DNA from 3 places in the Halomonas sp. TA22 genome. Region 2 is predicted to be linked to each of the others. Evidence: predicted binding sites of a transcription regulator. Region 2 holds the regulator's gene; each other region holds the start of a gene.
The links. The regulator sigma-54, encoded in region 2, starts transcription at its own class of promoters, with help from an activator protein. The targets are predictions, from matches to a motif close to TGGCACNNNNNTTGCTNT.

Region 1 (3,277 bases), 420 kb from region 2:
GCCGCTTGATCAGGCTATCCAGCGCGCTGTCGGCGCGCTCGAAACTCTCCACCTCGAGATCCGGCTGCGCCAGGGCGCGCTCCAGTACCCAGCGAATGGCACGGTCGTCGTCGACGATAACGATACGCGCGGGATCAGTCATGCGGGCCTCCTGCGGGCGTCAAGATAGGTAATGGCGAGATAGCGAATGGCGCTGGACATCAGGTGACCTCCAGCGGCGTGAGCAGGCGAAATTCGGTACGCCCAGGTTCTGAGTCGCACTCGATCAATCCATGATGTTGATACAGTATCGACTGGGCGATGGAGAGTCCCAAACCGCTGCCTTCGGCGCGTCCAGAGACCATCGGATAGAACAGGGTCTCGCGCAGCGCAGGGGGAATACCCGGCCCGTTGTCGATGATTGCCACTTCGCAGACCAGCCGATGGCGATCGGCCCCCAGGGTGAACTGGCGACGGGCGCGGGTGCGAAACACCAGCTGCGGGGCCTCGGTGCCGCTCTCGGTCATCGCCTCGACCGCATTGCGCGCCACATTGAGCACCGCCTGGATCATGCGCGGCTCATCACCGATCAAGTCGGGCAGGCTGGGGTCGTAGTCGCGCACGATCTCGACACTGCTCTGCTCGGCGATCAACAGGGTGCGTACTCGCTCGAGCACACGGTGAACGTTGAGCGGTGCATGGCGCGCCACTTGATTGGGTCCAAGCATGCGATCGACCAGATCGCGCAGCCGGTCGGCCTCCTCGACGATGATGCGGGTGAACTCGACGAGCTGGGGGTTGGGCAGGTCGCGCTCAAGAAGTTGTGCCGCGCCTCGAATTCCCCCCAGGGGATTCTTGATTTCGTGGGCGAGTCCTCGGGTCAGGGTCTTGATCGTCTCCTGGCGCGCCACCAATGCCTCTTCGCGGGAGATTCGCAGCAGCCGGTCACGCGGCTCGATCTCGAGCAGCAGCTCATCGTCTGAAAGCGGCGTCACGGTAAAGTCGACGGTAATGGTCTCGCCCCCCGGCACCGGCAGCAGCGCCTCACGCTGGGTGAAGGGATGAAACTCGACACGCGCCTTGATCAGCACCTCAGCCACCGCGCCATCGATCCCCTCCAGCGTCTCCAGGCGCGTCCCCTGGACTCGGCCAAGACTCACCGCCAGCAGCGCCTCGGCGGCGGGGTTCATCCACCTCAAACGCAGGGTACCGTCGAGCAGCAGCACCGCCGTGGTCAGATGTTCCAGCAATCGTTGATACATGGTGCAGCCCACACTCGCGATTTTCACTATTCATGTGCAAGAAGCGCGCCAAGCGGCTCAATGCGTGGCACTGACGTTCCAGGGGGGTGCAGAAACCCTGAACGCACTATTTTGGTGCTTAAGCGGGGAGAAGGGCAATCATTGGAGTGCAAATGTGACTTCATCACCGTCATTACATCGCCGAGGTTCAGTGCCAAGAAGCGAGGTCAATGAAGTGGGCGAAGACAACAGGGGAGAGGCTAGTTGGGGTTATTGGGGTTATTGGGGTTCTGCGGCAGGTTGACGCTGGCACGCTGCACGTAGAGGGTCACGGGCGCACTGCGATGGCGCACCTGGCCGCGACCATCAAGTAGTTCAGCCTCGAGAATGTGCTCGCCACGATCCAGATTGGTGAGCATGAAGACATCGCTATGTAGTGCCGATTGGCTCACCTGATCGTTCACCAGCAGCCGGATCTGATGATCGTCGCGTAGCGCAGGCTCGATACCCACTTGCACCTGGACGTTACCAGCATGCCCGGTCTGCAGCGTCTCTTCGTTGCGGGGAGTCACGATACGAAAGCTGGAGTATGGCATGAATGGGGCCGATACCGCGCCCTGCCGAGAGGCGGCGGGCGCCTGTAGCTGTGCCGGCGCTGGACGCAATTCCGGCTGGCGTGTCGGGATCACCGTCAGCGGATTGAGCTCGATGCGCTCGCCACCTTGCCTGGGCTGGTCGCTGAAGATCACGTTACCCTGGGCATCGGTGGAGCGATAGATGGACGTCGCCTGAGATACCACCGGGCAGATCAGCATCACGAGTATCACGAGCATACGTATCGACATCACCGCTCCTTGCGGAAAGGCCATGGAAAAGGCGGCATGAGCGCCAGGCAAGAACAGATATGGCCATGTGTCATATCAAGATGAATAGTGACACGCAAAAAAGGGTTCCGCCATGGCGGAACCCTTTGCTACTGCCGTCTCGTACTGGCTGCGACGTATCAGCAGCTGTAGTACATGTCGAACTCGATGGGGTGGGTGGTCATGCGCATGCGCTCCACGTCCTCGCCCTTGAGCTCGATGTAGGCATCGATCATGTCGTCGGTGAACACGCCACCCTCGGTGAGGAAGGCACGATCCTTGTCCAGTGCATCCAGCGCCTGGTCGAGGCTGACGGCCACGGTCGGCACCTTCTTGCCCTCTTCCGGCGGCAGGTCATAGAGGTTCTTGTCCATGGCATCGCCAGGATGAATCTTGTTCTTGATGCCGTCGATACCGGCCATCAACATCGCCGAGAATGCCAGGTAGGGATTGGCGGTCGGATCGGGGAAGCGACACTCGACACGCTTGCCCTTGGGGCTCGCGGTGTAAGGGATACGGATGGAGGCGGAGCGGTTACGCGCACTGTAGGCGAGCATGACCGGCGCTTCGAAGCCTGGCACCAGACGCTTGTAGGAGTTGGTAGAAGCGTTGGTGAAGGCGTTCAGGGCACGTGCATGCTTGATGATGCCGCCGATATAGTAGAGCGCCATTTCCGACAGGCCCGCGTACTGGTCGCCGGCGAACTGGTTGGCACCATCCTTCCAGAACGACTGGTGTACGTGCATACCGGAACCGTTGTCACCCACCAGCGGCTTGGGCATGAAGGTCGCAGTCTTGCCGTAGGCATGAGCCACGTTGTGGATGACGTACTTCATTTCCTGAACTTCGTCGGCCTTCTTCACCAGGGTGTTGAACTTGACGCCGATCTCGTTCTGGCCGGCGTTAGCCACTTCGTGGTGATGCACTTCGACGCTCTGGCCGATCGCTTCCAGGGTGTTGCACATCGCGCTGCGGATGTCATGAAAGCTATCCACTGGCGGAACCGGGAAGTAGCCGCCCTTGACGCGCGGACGGTGGGCCAGGTTGCCTCCTTCGACGGCACGGTCGGTCGACCAGGCACCCTCTTCGGAGGAGATCTTGTACATGGCGCCTTCGATGTCGGCCTTCCAGTGCACTTCGTCGAAGATGAAGAATTCGGGCTCCGGGCCGAAGAAGGCGGTGTCGCCAAGGCCA
Region 2 (3,277 bases):
CGACAGTTGGACATAGAGTGAGTTCAGTGCTGAGCGCTAGAGCCGTCGTTGCGCAGCTTGGCAATGGCTTCCATGAGCGTATCGTAAAGCTGTCGCTGGCTGTCGCTCTTGCGCAATCGATGACGAGTATCGCTGTCGTTCATCACGCCGGCGACCTGGGCCAGGAGCGCCAGGTGCGTATCGTCAGCCTCTTCCGGTACCAGCAGTACGAAGACCAGATCGACAGGCTCGCCATCGATGGCATCGAAATCCACCGCCTCACTGAGCTTGAGAAAACCCGCCAAGGGGGCCTTGCAGTGAGGGCTGCGGGCATGAGGAATAGCAACACCGTTGCCGATGCCGGTACTGCCTAGGCGTTCACGTCCAATAAGCCGACTGAAGACTTCCTGGCTATCGAGACTTGGTGTGTTCTGGGCGATGAAGGTGCTGAAAAATTCCAGCACTCGCTTCTTGCTCCCCCCGGCGACACCATACAGCGTACGCTCAGGGGGTAGGATGGTTTGCAACGTCATGGGTAGCTCAGCGGGCACCGACGCCCTGGGCGCGTGCCTGTGCCTTTTCCTTGTGTTTGACCAACTGGCGATCGAGTTTATCGGCAAGGGCGTCTATGGCAGCGTACATGTCGCCATCCTCGGCATCGGCATGAATGTCTGCACCCGCGGCGTGCAGAGTGCTGGCTGCCTGCTGGCGCTCCCTCTCGATGGAGAGTGTAACCTGGACCGAGGTAATGTTGTCATAGTGGCGTTCGAGTCGAGCAAGCTTCTCGTTGATGTAAGCGCGCAGTGCATCGGTCAGTTCCACATGGTGCCCGGCGATATTCACTTGCATGACACTCTCCTGTTGCGGCGGGTTGCAGTTCGATTGTAACCCTTTTTGCCCTATTGCATACCCCTAGGCATCCGAGGATTTGACATGGATGCCCCTTCATTATTTTAGCTTATTTATTTCAATGTATTAGGAGTTAACGTCCATTGATACGCGCTTTGAGACATGGATTTCAGGAGAGTCTCTTGCGTTCGCTGGAGGGGGGGATGCCCATCGCTTCGCGGTACTTGGCTACGGTCCGCCTGGCCACCTTGATGCCGCTCGCTTCGAGGAGTTCGACGAGCTTGCTGTCGGAGAGCGGCTTGCGCGCTGGCTCCTCGCCAATCAGTTTCTTCAGGCGCGCGCGGATCGCTGTGCTCGAATGGGCATCGCCGCTGTCGCCAGTACCGCCGACATGGCTTGAGAAGAAGTACTTGAGCTCGAAGACGCCACGGGGCGTATGAATGTACTTCTGCGTCGTCACTCGCGAGATCGTCGATTCGTGCATCTCCACGGCTTGGGCGATATCGGCCAGTATCAATGGCTTCATCGACTCTTCGCCCTTTTCGAGAAAATCGATCTGACGCGCCATGATCTCCCGGCCTACGCGCAGCAGGGTGTCATTGCGACTCGAGAGACTCTTGATCAGCCAGCGCGCCTCCTGCAGGTGCTGCTTCATGAAGGTATTGTCATCGCTCTTGTCGGCGCGCTTGATCAGGGCGGCATAGTCGGGTTGGATGCGCATACGCGGCAGGGCGTCGGGATTGAGCTCGATGCGCCAGCCTTCACGGCCATGGCGGGCGATCAGGTCGGGAATGACATAGTCGTTGTCGCTTTCGCCGAAGGCCTGGCCGGGGCGGGGATCGAGTGAGCGAATCAGGGCGATGACCCGGTCGAGTTCCTCGTCCTCGAGGCGCAGACGCCGCTTCAGTAGTTTGCGATCGTCATTGCCAAGCGCTTCGAGGAACTGTCTGACAAGACGTTTCGCCTGGGGCAGCAGTGGTGTCTCCTCGGGCAGCACGCCGAGCTGGAGGAGCAGACACTCGCGCAGCTCTCGGGCGCATACGCCGGTGGGCTCGAACTGCTGCAGGCGCATCAGCACCTGCTCTACCTCGGTGCTCTTGAGTCCGGCCAGCCCCTGGTCGCGAAGGCCGGCGCACAGCTCGTCGAGAGCGCCGTTGAGATAACCATTGTCATCGACGGCATCGATCAGGCTCTCGGCGATGATGCGTTCGCGCTCGCTGAGATCGGTCATCGCCAACTGCCAGGCGAGGTGGTCGTGGAGGCTCTCGCCACTAGCGTTGCGCTCGAAATCCGGCCCCTCGCCCGAGCTGCTTCCACTGGGCGCCATGTCCTGGTAGGTGTCCGACCAGTCGCTGTCAGTAGAGAGCTCCTCGGGAATTTCGCTGTTCCACTCCTCTTCACGCGCTTCGGCGACCTCCTGCTCGCCGAAGCCGTCGTCCAGCTCTAGCATGGGGTTGGCTTCAAGCGCCTGTTGAATCTCCTGGCGCAGGTCGAGTGTCGACAGCTGCAAAAGGGCGATGGCCTGTTGGAGCTGCGGCGTCATGGTCAGGTGCGCGCCGACACGGAGTTGCAACGAGGGTTTCATGGCCATGGCAAGGGGTGTTCACTGACAAATGAGACGACACGTTAGCTCGCGCCGCAATCCCTTGCAAGACTCAATTGCGTGAAAACTGAGCAAGAAACATGCCATGCGCAAGTACCATGCCAGATTGGGCAGCGTAGAAAGTTTTCATGCGGTTGATGGCGGCCGCCGAGCAGTGGCGGCGTGCCGAAGGCTCTTGAACCTAGAGTCGGAAGTCTTCCCCGAGATAGACTTCGCGTACCCGTTGGTTGGTGAGAATCGCTTCGGCATTGCCCTCGGCGATGATCTGACCGTCACCGACGATATAGGCTCGGTCGCAGATGTCCAGGGTTTCGCGCACGTTGTGATCGGTGATCAGGACGCCGATTTCACGACGCTTGAGCTGTCTGATGACGCCCTTGATCTCGCCTACCGAGATCGGGTCGACCCCGGCGAACGGCTCATCGAGCAAGATGAAGGCGGGCTCCGTTGCCAGGGCGCGAGCGATCTCGACACGTCGACGTTCTCCCCCGGAGAGACTCATGCCCAGGTTGTCGCGGATATGGGTGATATGAAAATCTTCCAGCAACTGCTCGAGACTTGCGTGGCGACCCTCGCGATCGAGATCCTCGCGCGTCTCGAGGATCGCCATGATGTTGTCAGCCACGCTGAGCTTGCGAAATACCGAGGCCTCCTGGGGAAGATAGCCAATGCCCGCCTGGGCGCGGCGATGCATGGCCGCCTTGGTCAGGTCGAGGTCGTCGATGTGTACTTCGCCCGCATCGGCGCGCACCAGGCCGACGATCATGTAGAACGAGGTGGTCTTGCCGGCACCATTCGGCCCGAGCAGCCCGACGATGCTGCCCTGTTCGATGGAGAGGCTGATGT
Region 3 (3,277 bases), 700 kb from region 2:
GTGGGCGCCACGAACAGTTGAAGTTCGTCGACCAGCTCGGCCTCGAGCATGGCGCCGGCAAGGGTCGCCCCGGTCTCGATCAGTACCTCATTGGCCGCCTCCTGAGAGGCCAGGTAGCGCAGCAGCGCATCGAGATCGACACGCCCCGCCTCGCTCGATGGCAGCACCAGCACCTCGGCACCGGCATACTCGAGCCGCTCGCGGCGGGCATCGTCTCGGCTGCAAGTGGCAACCAGGGTGCGCCCGGGCTCGCGCAAGCAGGCCGCCGCCAATGGCATCCGCAAAGAGGAGTCGACCACCACCCGAAGCGGCTGGCGAAGGGCGATCCTGTCGGCGTCTTCGAGATCGAGCTGGTCGGCACGCACGGTGAGCCTGGCATTGTCGAAGATGATCGAATCCACGCCACTGATCACCGCGCTGGAACGTGCCCGCAGCCGCTGCACCTCGGTGCGCGCCGCCGGGCCCGTGATCCACTGCGACTCGCCAGAGCTCATCGCGGTGCGGGCATCCAGGCTCATTGCCATCTTCAACCGCACGAAGGGGCGGTTGTGCAGCATGCGCGAGATGAAGCCGGGGTTGAGCGCCCGGGCCTCCGACTCGAGCAGGCCGCATTCGACCTCGACCCCCGCTTCGCGGAGCATCGCCAGGCCACGCCCGGCCACTTCGGGATTGGGGTCCTGCATGGCCGCCACCACCCGGGTGACGCCGGCATCGATCAGGGCCTGGGCGCAGGGCGGCGTGCGGCCATGATGCGAGCAGGGCTCGAGCGTCACATAGGCGGTAGCACCCTGGGCCGCCCCGCCTGCCTCGCGCAGCGCGTTCACCTCGGCGTGGGGCTCGCCGGCCCGCACGTGATACCCCTCGCCCACCACCTGCTCCTTGTTGACGAGCACGCAGCCGACGCGGGGGTTGGGGTCGGTGGTATACAGGCCACGCCGCGCAAGCGTCAGCGCTCTTGCCATGAAGGTTTCCGCGGTCGGCTTGGCCATGCACTCTCCGGGGGGTTCAGTGTTCGTCGTTGGGTGAAAGGTTCGGCTCCTGGGCCAGACGATCGATCTCGGCACGAAACTCGTCGATATCCTGAAAGCGCCGATAGACCGAGGCGAATCGAATATAGGCCACCTGATCGAGACGCTTCAATGCGTGCATCACCTCCTCACCGATCTCGCGAGCCTCGATCTCGCGCTCGCCCCGTGCACGCAGCCGCTGGCGAATGCGTTGCACTGACGCCTCGATCGACTCGGCACTCACCGGGCGCTTCTCCAGTGCCCGCAGCATGCCGGCCCGCAGCTTCGCCTCGTCGAAGCTCTCCCGCGAGCCGTCGCCTTTCACTACCCTCGGCATGACCAGCTCGGCCGTTTCGTAGGTGGTGAAGCGCTCCCCACAATCCACGCATTGGCGGCGGCGGCGAACCTGATCGCCTTCGGCGACCAGGCGCGAATCAGTGACCTTGGTGTCATGCTTACCGCAAAAGGGGCAATGCATCAGTCGTTACTTCCGATGTCGTAAAAAGGTTAATCCGCCCGAAATGATGCGATCAGTGTACCGGCTCGAAGCGAATGCGCCCAGCGCATGGCATGCGTTGTGCATTATGCTGAGTCAAATGTCGCAAGCTTCAGGAGACCTTCATGTCCGACCCTTCGACTCCTCCCGTCAGGCCTCTTGCCGAATCCGAATTTCTCTCGCTGGCCAAGGCCCGCCTCGAGGAGGTCTATGGGCAACGCGCCGCTGAGGTGCTGCGACGGCTGACGAAGATGCTGCCCCACCATCGCCAGGCACTCGCGGGCCGGGCCGGGGAGAGCCGTCCGCTGTGGAGCGAACGCGATCAGTGGCTGATCACCTATGGCGATTCGATCATCGACGGCGACCGCCCGCCCCTCGAGGTGCTCGACGAATTTCTCGAAAACCGCCTGGGCGAGACCTTCAGCGGGGTGCATGTGCTGCCCTTTTTCCCCTGGAGCAGCGATGACGGCTTTTCCGTGGTCCACTACCGCGAGGTCAACCCGGCCCTGGGCGACTGGTCCCACGTGCAGCGCCTGGCCAGCCACCGTGACCTGATGGTCGACCTGGTGATCAACCACGTCTCCCGCGAATCGCTGTGGTTCGTCGACTACCTGGCGGGCAGCCAGCCGGGACGCGACTACTTCATCGAGATGGACCCGACCACCGATCTCTCCCAGGTCACCCGGCCGCGCAACTCGCCGCTGCTGGTGCCGATCGCCACCCGACGCGGCACCCGGCACCTCTGGGCGACCTTCTCCGAGGACCAGATCGACCTGAACTTCGCCAATCCCGACGTACTGCTGGAGTTCATCGGCATCCTGCTATTCTACGTCGAGCAGGGGGCACGCATCATTCGTCTGGACGCCATCGCCTTCCTCTGGAAGGAAGTCGGCACCTCCTGCATTCATCTGCCACAGACCCACGCTATCGTGCGCCTACTGCGCGCCCTGCTCGATCATCTGGCGCCGGGCACGCTGCTGGTCACCGAGACCAACGTGCCCCATCGCGAGAATCTCAGCTACCTGCGCCTGGAGCTTGCCGAGGAGGAGGGAACGCAACCCGACGAGGCGCATATCGTCTATCAGTTCACTCTGCCGCCGCTGCTCGTGCATACCCTGACCAGCGGCGAGGCGACCACGCTGTCGAGTTGGCTGCGCGGGCTGCCCAACCTGCCGCCGGGGTGCAGCTACCTCAACTTCACCGCCAGCCACGACGGCATCGGCGTACGCGCTCTGGAAGGGCTGCTGCCGAGCCACGAGGTCGAGGCCTTGCTCGAGCTGATGCACCGCTTCGGCGGGTTCGTGAGCATGAAGGCCAATCCTGACGGCAAGGATTCGGCCTACGAGATCAACATCACCTTCTTCGAGGCCCTGAAGGGCACGCGGCGCGGCGCCGACCCCTGGCAGGCCGAGCGCTTCCTGTGCAGCCAGAACCTGATGCTGGCCCTGCAGGGCATTCCGGCGCTCTATCTCCACTCGCTGACCGCCACGCTCAACGACCGGGAAGGGGTCGAGCGCAGCGGACACCTGCGCTCTATCAATCGCCGCCGCTGGGAGCGCGAGGATCTCGACGAGCTGCTCGACAGCCGCAACACGCCCACCCGGGAGGTGTTCCTGGCGCTCAAGCGGCGCCTGGACATTCGCCGCAACGAGCCATGCTTCCACCCGGATGCCGCCCAGCGCGTGCTCGATACGCCGAGCCAGCTGCTTGCCATCGAGCGTGGGCCGCTGCCCAACGGACGGTGCTTGCTGGCGATCTACAACGTCACCGACAA

Region 1: the regulator sigma-54 is predicted to act here: its motif matches at 1,275-1,292, upstream of glnL (nitrogen regulation protein NR(II)).
Region 3: the regulator sigma-54 is predicted to act here: its motif matches at 1,574-1,591, upstream of HJD22_RS01510 (sugar phosphorylase).

The regions. Positions count from the first base shown of each region.
Region 1 covers NZ_CP053108.1:47,462-50,738, forward strand. The annotation lists gene ntrC (nitrogen regulation protein NR(I)) at 1-142, opposite strand, end outside; gene glnL (nitrogen regulation protein NR(II)) at 201-1,241, opposite strand; gene HJD22_RS00250 (DUF4124 domain-containing protein) at 1,481-2,065, opposite strand; gene glnA (glutamate--ammonia ligase) at 2,224-3,277, opposite strand, start outside.
Region 2 covers NZ_CP053108.1:3,358,708-3,361,984, forward strand. The annotation lists gene HJD22_RS15910 (PTS sugar transporter subunit IIA) at 24-512, opposite strand; gene raiA (ribosome-associated translation inhibitor RaiA) at 520-828, opposite strand; gene HJD22_RS15920 (RNA polymerase factor sigma-54) at 998-2,419, opposite strand; gene lptB (LPS export ABC transporter ATP-binding protein) at 2,613-3,277, opposite strand, start outside.
Region 3 covers NZ_CP053108.1:325,354-328,630, forward strand. The annotation lists gene ribD (bifunctional diaminohydroxyphosphoribosylaminopyrimidine deaminase/5-amino-6-(5-phosphoribosylamino)uracil reductase RibD) at 1-989, opposite strand, end outside; gene nrdR (transcriptional regulator NrdR) at 1,006-1,485, opposite strand; gene HJD22_RS01510 (sugar phosphorylase) at 1,629-3,277, shown strand, end outside.